2 regions of the Sporolactobacillus terrae genome follow, and region 2 is predicted to be linked to the other one. Evidence: riboswitches for the same ligand, from Rfam matches in the RefSeq annotation. Region 2 holds a riboswitch; the other holds the start of a gene.

Region 1 (4,434 bases), 300 kb from region 2:
CTTGCCTTGTCAAGGTTGGGCGTGATCATGAAGCTCCGCCAGTTGGGAGATGCCTTTTGATGAGACGTGCTGAACGGCTGAGTTCTTACTTCTTCCTTAAATTTACTGAGGGGGAATGTCGTGTATAGATGATTTTATCGCTTTTGATGATGTGGGCCGGGATGCCGACTGCCCGAGCAATATCTGGGACATCCTTTAAAACGACAGCGTTTGCTCCGATAATTGCGCTGTCGCCGACTTTGATCGGCCCAACCACTTTGGCACCGGCGCCGATATAAACATCGCTGCCGATGATCGGTCCAACATCAGGATGTGTTCTGTGATGAGAATTTTCACCAATCGTCACTTGCTGAAGGATTGATACGCGCTCGCCGATGACCGACCGTTCGTGGATGACAACTCCATTGCCGCCGTGAGCTAAGTAAAGACCCGCACCGATTTTGGTACTTGCAGGGATGTCCGCACTGCAAAACCCCTTTGCAATAACTAAATTCAAAATCTTATAACTCCACCAAAGCAGCCAATGAAACACCGGGACTTTAAAATCTTCGTACAGCCAGTTGCCAAAGCGGTAAATGGTGAGTACAAGTTTTCCATTGACCCGATCATTCGCCTGCATATCGATTCGCCATTTTTTCATCCAACCACCAAACTCTTGTCTTTTTCCATTACTGATGCATCATCCTTTCATTTTTTAGATAAACTTTGCTCATCTGCAACTTTCTGCCCACGATCCTAAATATAAAGATACAAAAAAACACCTTTCTAGGTGCTGTCCGATTACTATGAATAACAATGGAAGAAGCGCTCATCTTTATATTTTAGCAGAATTTTCAGATTGTGTAAAACGATCTGCTTTATCCGCTCAATTCAGGCTACGCTTTAAAGCAGTGGCGACTTAACCACATAATGAGCCACTCGTCCAACACGGCTGGTCCCGGCAAAACTGGCGCTCGACCCCGGCTGCATGATCGGTCCGAACACATCGTTAAAAAATCAGGATAGAAGCGTTTCACCATCGCTTAAGCCCCTTTCAAAATAGGCTTTGACTAATGCAATGAAAAGAGGAACGGATGTTTCAAAGGCTTTCGGATCCGCCTTAAATTTGCTGTTATGCACCGGATAGTCCGAAGAAACACCAACATTGAAAAAGGTGCCGGGAATCACCTGTTGATAGGATGAAAAATCTTCGCCGCCCATACTTGGATTCAGAGGAACAACATCAAAGTTCTGCTCCTTTGCTACAGACGCAACCAGTTTCGTTAAGCGGTGGTCATTCACCACGGCCGGCGCACCATCCACCCATTTAAATGCACCGCTAATGCCATTGGTAGCGGCTATGCCACGCGTCACCTCCTGCAAACGGGCTTTGATTTGCCCGCGAACGCTTGGCGCGTATGAGCGAACCGTCCCTTCAAGCAAGGAGGTACTCGGTAGGACATTCCATGTCTTTCCAGCTTCAATGTGTGTAATCGACACCACACCTGGTTCGAAAGGACTGATATTGCGGCTGACAATTGATTGAGCGGCACCGATCAACTGCCCTGTCGCAACAATCACATCATTCGCATCTTCAGGATGAGCGGCATGCCCTCCTTTTCCTGTAAACGAAACAAAGAAGCGATCAACCGCGGCATTCAAATTGCCTTCTTTTATACCCACAACGCCCGCCCGTAGTTCTGTATTGACGTGAAGACCAAAGATCGCTTCCACACCCTCTAAGATGCCGGTCTGCACAACCTTGTCTGCACCATGATCGACTTCTTCCGCCGGTTGGAAAATAAGCAAGACTGTTCCGTTCAGCTCATCTTCAATTTTTTTCAATTCGATGGCTGTCGCAAGTAAATTGGTTAAGTGAAAATCATGACCACAGGCATGCATCCGATTGGGATACTCAGAAGAGTAGGTCAGCCCTGACTCCTCGTTAATCGGCAGTGCATCAATATCCGCTCGAAGCGCAATCAATGGTCCGTCATGCTTGCCACCGATCTTTGCGAAAACACCGGTATCCAGCGGGTTGGGCAAAAGCTCAATCGCGTGCTCGGTCAGCACCTGTTTGATTTTTTTCGTTGTTTCAAATTCGCTAAGCGCGAGTTCCGGATGGCGATGAAACCAGTGAAAGAGCGGTTCTAATGTTTGCAAAGTTTCCTTAATCTGAGTCATGTCAATCCTCCTCATACGTCAGTTTTTGCAGAAAAGCTTGCGTGCGCACACGTTTGCTGTTTTCAAAGCGTTCTTTTGGTTTCGAATCCTCGACCAGTTCCTCGTTCTTCTCGAGACGACACTAAGACTTTCCGTTACATCTTCAAGTACGGTCTTATTTTTGAACAAGTTATTATGTTGGAATACCATGGAACTTTGCCCGCGAACGCTGCCCTTACACGAATCGTGTACAGAAAAACGGCTATTTTTCTTGAGTCGAAGAAAAATAGCCGTCGCAACGTTCGCTGCTATTATTCTTATCTCTCAGAATGAATCTGCTGGATGTGACACCATACATCGTGCAAATGCTGGTTGTCGGGGTTCATTGGACCAGTCCCTCCCCCGCTCTTGATAAGAATGATTCAGTTGGTGTATTGAGTGTATCTAAAATAATTGCAAGCGTCAAGATAATTCTTAGTATTTTTATCCGAATAATTTAATTAGGCGCATCCATTGTCACGAATTCGTTGAAAAGAGCGGGACTACAGCCTCCTTGCGCCACAACCCTAACCCGCCTTTAAATCATGACGGGCACGCTGTTTTCAAACAATCAGCACACCGACGTAATAATGGATCAGCATTGTAACAATCCCTATGATCACATTACGAATAATCGCTTTTTTAACAAATCCTCGGCCAAGCTTCGCGCCAAGAAACCCGGTAAGTGCTACGGACAGAATGACTGCACCGATTGTTCCCGGCCATTGCGCGTTTCCAGGAAGAAAGGTAAGGGCGAGAAGGGGCAGGCAGCCGCCCATCGCCGCAGAGATCAAAGAGGCACATGCGGCAAACCAAGGATTCATATAATGACCCAATTGAATGTTGTGCTTTACGTCGACAACGGTTTGTAATGGGCGGCGTACCATCAGTTCTTGGGCAATCGCGTACGCTGTTTTGCTTGTTACCCCTTTCGTTTGATAATAGTCCGCAACCTGCTGCAGCTGAAGCGCACGATTGCTTTCAAGCAGTGACCGTTCTTTTTCCACAACCGCATGTTCCGTATCTTTTTGCGTACTAACCGATGCATATTCTCCTGCTGCCATTGAGAACGCGCAGGCAATCAAGTCGGATAATCCGGCGATCAAGATTGTGAAGTGGTTCGTCGTTGCCGCACCCACACTGAACAGCACGCCGACAACGGTCAAGATTCCATCATTCGAACCGAGCACGCCGGCTCTTAGTGTATTTAATTTTTCACTCATGGTCTGTTTCGTTACCTTACTCTGAATCAATGAAACTCATCTCCTGAATCCTTAGGCAAATAGACTTCCGATAAAGTAAGTGACAAGCATCGTCAGCAAGCCCGCCACTACATTGCGAAAGACGCTGCGGGATCGATTGGTGCGCGCCAAGGCAGCGGCGCTGTACCCTGTAATCATGAGCGCGAATACGACAGCGAGCATCGTTCCAATGGTCTTCCATTGAGCGGGCAACAAGGTCATTGCCATAAGGGGAAGCAATGCTCCCAGTGTAAACGACAGCATCGAAGCCAGTGCGGCCGCAAACGGACTTGTGAACTGTGCTGGATCAAACCCATATTTCTCACGAACGACCGTTCCGAGCGGATCACGCGCCATCATTTCTTGAGCCGCATGTTCAGACAGCTCATGAGAAATCCCCGACGTCTCCAACCGCTTGCAAATGTATTGATACTGTTGGTCATAATTTGTTGCCAATAATTGCTTCTCTTTTCGTGTCGCTCGTTCCTGAGCATCGCGTTCCGAATGGACCGACACATACTCTCCCATTGCCATCGAGATATTTCCCGCAAGCAAGCCACCGATTCCGGCTATAAAAATCGCAAAATTATTATTTGTTGCTCCGGCAACGCCTAAAACAATGCCGGCAACGGAAATAATTCCATCATTCGCCCCCATCACGCTCGCGCGCAGGACGTTAACTTTCTGAGCTAATGTACTTTTACGAAAAAATTTTTTTAGCGTCTCATTCTCTTTCAATCTCAGTTTCAATTTTTCGACGTTATTCTCCATCATTGACATGACTCTGCGCTCCCTTCCAATGATCACTATTAATAAAAGCTCTAATTTTCATCGAGGAAACATTTATTCTATACATAAAATTGTAGCACTTGTTATTAGAAATTCAAGCCTTTATTATCATTTATATTTTTTAATTGATAATGATAATCACAATTAATTACGCTGATAACAAAGAATGATTATCATTGTTAATCGCCGTATTATAGGATTATTTCGTTAAAAATCACAATTA
Region 2 (4,434 bases):
AGAAATTCAAGAATTCCAACCCCAATCCCAATTATTGGAATTATATAAATACTGAAAAGACAATGTCGTATGGCTCATGATTTGACGCGTGTAATCACTTGTTTATTCCTTAACATACTTCACTTGTTCGATAATCCATTTTTCATATTGTCCTTTGTATTTGGTGATCGCAGTGTTTACCGCATCCTTAAAATCTTTGCTTGAGTGATTCGGCATTGCGATCGCTGCACCGGCAGTATCGTCATTGTATTTTAAATTTGTTTGCGCAAGCGACGGATTCGCTCGAATGAGCAGCTCAGCGGTTGGTACGTCAACGAGCATAGCATCGGCCTTATTATGGGCAACGGCAAGCGCCAAGTCATTCGATTTCCCGAGGAGTTTTAAATGTGCTTTTGGAAAATACTTTTGAGTAACCGCCTGCTGAGTCGAGGAATTAATCGTAGCCACGGTCGCATTTTTCAACGCAGAAGGCTTCGCGTATTTACTCAATTCACTTTTCCTTACAACAAACACATTGGTGCTTTTATAGTAGACTTTTGAAAAATCCGCCGCTTTCTCACGTTCCGGTGTCGGACTCATTGCAGAAACGATCATATCTATTTTTCCGCTCTGCAAAGCCGGCAGCAATCCATCAAAATCCATATCCTTAATCTCGTATTTGACATCCATCTGCTTGGCAATGCGCTTCACCAGTTCAAGATCAGCACCTTTAATCTCATTTTTGCCGTTGTTGCTGTAATGAAATTCATACGGAGGGGTTGCTGCACTGAGGCCAACAACGAGTGTTCCCCTCGCCTTGATCTTTTCCAAACTCGTCTTCTTGTCCCCATTGCTTCCACAAGCAGCTAGCGAGAACATCAGAATGAAAGTAAAAGACAATGCTGAAATGATTTTAAATACCCTTTTCCCCAACTCAATACATCTCCTTTAACGATAGATTTATATCAGCTCATTTTGAATAGTGAGATAATATTAATACGTATTATAACGTTATGTCTTTCAATGACTTAATATTATATTCTAAATATTGCAATGTCAATATAATATTTTAATATGTCTTAACATTTTGTTATATTATCTGACATAAAAATCTTGTAAATGTTGATAGATCAAGCATTTACAAAGGAAAAATAATTTCATTAGAAAAACTAGGCTACCTTGTTCCTTAATCTCCAGCCATGTGTGATCGTCTCGTGTCTTTTCGGTGCTGAATCGCCGCTTCGGTTACTCGCTGGCACGCATCAACTAAGCGCGATCCCGCAGGCGCCAGAGTACCTCCGCTTGGATTCTTGCCAAGACACGGGTCTATTGGTTTAAAGACGGCGCAAAATCTTATGCTTTCTTATCCTGTTAGAAAAACTAGGCTACGCCTAAGGTATTGAATTAAGAAACACATTAATATATAATGTTTTCAATTGAATACAGGAATCACATACTTCTTATCAAGAGAAGCTGAGGGACTGGCCCGATGAAGCTTCAGCAACCGTCGTTGTAGGGCGACAAGGTGCTAAGTCCAGCAGGGAAATCTGAAAGATAAGGAAACCGACCAAGTGTTTTCTTATACCATTAAGAGAGCGCTTTTTTCATTTCTTTAATTTGGGATGAATGGGTTTGCTGAAGACAAAGGAGGGAATGGCTCACTGCTAAGCAAGTTAGGTTGGCGTTTTTCCTAGTAAACCTATAAAATTACCAAAATAATTTTACATAGGTTTCGAGATTTTAGCTCTACGCTTTAAAATTGCATTTTGGAATGAATTGCATGTAAATTCATAGTAAAAAGGTAAATTTAATATTTTTAATGGAGGTATTTTGCTGTGAACCATCTTCGAATGAATCGTTTTATTTGTTTAATTATTGGATTAACTCTGGTGTTTACTCTCGTCGGCTGCGGATCGCAAGCTTCCGATCAAACGGATTCTGCCCCTACAAAAGGGGGAACTTTGAAAGTGGCCTATGCTTCAGAACCCGATACATTAGATTGGTCGTTTACTTCGGCCACCGCAACACGGGATATCGGTTGGAATATTTTCGAAACACTTTTTGCTTTGGATAAAAATTACACGATTAAGCCGTTACTAGCAACCGGTTATAAAGTAAGCAGCGATAAGAAAACCTACACCATCACGCTTCGCAAACATGTCCCGTTTCAAGACGGATCGGTGATGTCGGCCGATGATGTCATTGCTTCGCTGGACCGATGGAGAAAAGTATCTTCTGTAGGCCAAATCACGAACAGCTATATTAAAAAAGTAAGCAAATTAAATGATCAGACCCTTCGTGTTGATTTGAAAACGCCTTACTCCTCCTTTATCGAAAGTATGAGCGCACCGAAATCTGCATTGGCGATCATTCCTGAAAAAATAGCGAAACAAGCGCTTGATCAACCTTTAAATACAAAGCAGCTCATCGGAACCGGTCCCTACCAATTCGCAAAATGGGACAAAGGGCAAAAGATTGAATTAAAACGGTTTAAAAAGTACGCATCACGCAAAGAAACAAATTGGGGCGGCCTGACCGGGAAGAAAACGGCCTATTTCGACAAAATCGACTATTTGATCGTCAAAGATACGACCGTCAGGCAAAATGGTTTGAAAACCGGTTTATATGACTATGCGCAAGGCATTCCTTCAGATCTCTACGACACGTTAAAGAATTCCAAACAAGTCGCACCGGTGACTTATATCAATGGCTATTCGACGCTGACCCCCGATAAAAGTGAGCCGCCGTTCAATGACCTAAAAGCGCGGCAAGCATTGAATGCAGCGTTAAATAAAAAGGCAATTGCGCAAGCAACTTACGGAAATCAAAAGTTCTATCAGCTGGACGGCGCCCTTTTCGATCCTTCCCAAAAACAGCTCTATACCAAGGAAGGCACTGCGGGTTACCTTGCCTATAATAAAGCCAAAGCAAAACGGCTTTTGAAAGAATCAAGTTATGACGGCAAACCGCTGACGATCATTTACTCGAATGACAACGATAACTACAAACGGATTGCAGAAATCGTCAAGCAGCAAATGGAAGAAGTCGGATTTAAAGTCAATTTGGTGCCTTATGAATGGACAACCTTCCTCGCGAAATGGAAAGATCCAAAGAACTGGGATCTGGAAGTCGTCGGCTGGTCGACACGCTTCTCACCAAGTGAATTGGGCATGTTGGTGCTGAATTCGAATAATAGCGGCTGGTATGAAAGCCAAAAATGGTCTTCCCTTTTAACGCAATGGGGAAAGGCGGACACAGATGTTCAAAGAAAAGCCGTTTTGAAACAAATGAACGAAACGGTATACAGCGAACTGCCTTTCTATAAGATCGCAAACGAATCATCGTTTGATCTGCGAAGCACCAAGCTGCACTATGACAGTTGGTTAGGTGAACGATTCTGGAACACTTGGAAGACAAGTGAATGAGACCGTGCATCGTCTGAGTCGTTCCATCAGATGAAGGAGGAAAAGTCTTGCTTAGATATATCGCAACGCGTGTCGTATCGTTAATCCCTATATTATTTATTGTCAGCTTGATTGTCTTTTTGATCATACACTTGACCCCAGGCAATCCCGCTGCCCTGATTTTGGGACAAGACGCCAGCCGCGCAAGTATTCATCAATTAGAGAATAAATTGGGGCTCAATGAACCTTTGTCTATTCAATATTTGGATTGGATGAAGAAACTCTTAACCGGAGACTTAGGCCAATCGGTGTATTCATCTGAATCTGTAAAAGGAATCATCGCTTCCCATATCGGACCAACCATTAATTTGACGGTCTTTGCACTTGTCTTAACATTACTTGTTGCGATCCCTACAGCTGTCATCGCTGTTTGGAAGCGCAATACATTACTAGATCCTATTTTCATTTCGCTTTCTTTACTCGGCGTCTCCATCCCTGCGTTTTGGCTGGCCATACTGCTTGTTTTGATTTTTGCGGTCACGTTTCCTATTTTCCCGGTTGCAGGATATGTTCCGCTTTCCAGAAATTTCTTCAACGGGCTCTACCACCTCTTCCTGCCGGCCGTTATTTTAGCTTGCGTGGAGACGGGGTTGATCGCAAGAATGCTGCGCGACGGCATGCTGGAAGCAATTGGCCAGAACTATACGAAAACGGCTCGAGCAAAAGGGCTTAGTGAAAGCGCCGTGCTTTTAAAACATGTATTTGTCAATGCCTTGATTCCTACAACAACCGTTGTCGGTACGATGGTTGCCGGACTATTAGGCGGGACGGTTATCGTGGAGACAATTTTCACGATTCCAGGTATCGGTCAATTGTTAATTGATTCCATCTATCGACGCGATTATCCCGTCATACAAGGCGTAATTCTGTTTATTGCTGTGATTTATGTCTTGGTCAATCTGCTCGTTGATCTTATTTATACTTTATTGGATCCTCGGATTCGATATAACTAAGGGGCTTAAAGCATGCTGAAAAAAAGAATTTGGATTGC

What was found. Region 2 has a riboswitch for S-adenosylmethionine ahead of K7399_RS00210 (ABC transporter substrate-binding protein). Riboswitches for the same ligand answer to the same signal wherever they lie in the genome.
Region 1: another riboswitch for S-adenosylmethionine. It lies ahead of K7399_RS14780 (amidohydrolase); the one in region 2 lies ahead of K7399_RS00210 (ABC transporter substrate-binding protein).

Annotation. Positions count from the first base shown of each region.
Region 1 is NZ_CP082837.1:3,064,717-3,069,150, reverse strand. It holds gene K7399_RS14785 (serine O-acetyltransferase) at 86-640, opposite strand; gene K7399_RS14780 (amidohydrolase) at 997-2,163, opposite strand; SAM riboswitch class I at 2,457-2,560, opposite strand; gene K7399_RS14775 (VIT1/CCC1 transporter family protein) at 2,745-3,434, opposite strand; gene K7399_RS14770 (VIT1/CCC1 transporter family protein) at 3,456-4,202, opposite strand.
Region 2 is NZ_CP082837.1:42,726-47,159, reverse strand. It holds gene K7399_RS00220 (amino acid ABC transporter permease) at 1-10, opposite strand, end outside; gene K7399_RS00215 (transporter substrate-binding domain-containing protein) at 103-912, opposite strand; SAM riboswitch class I at 1,437-1,540, shown strand; gene K7399_RS00210 (ABC transporter substrate-binding protein) at 1,815-3,404, shown strand; gene K7399_RS00205 (ABC transporter permease) at 3,452-4,396, shown strand; gene K7399_RS00200 (ABC transporter permease) at 4,409-4,434, shown strand, end outside.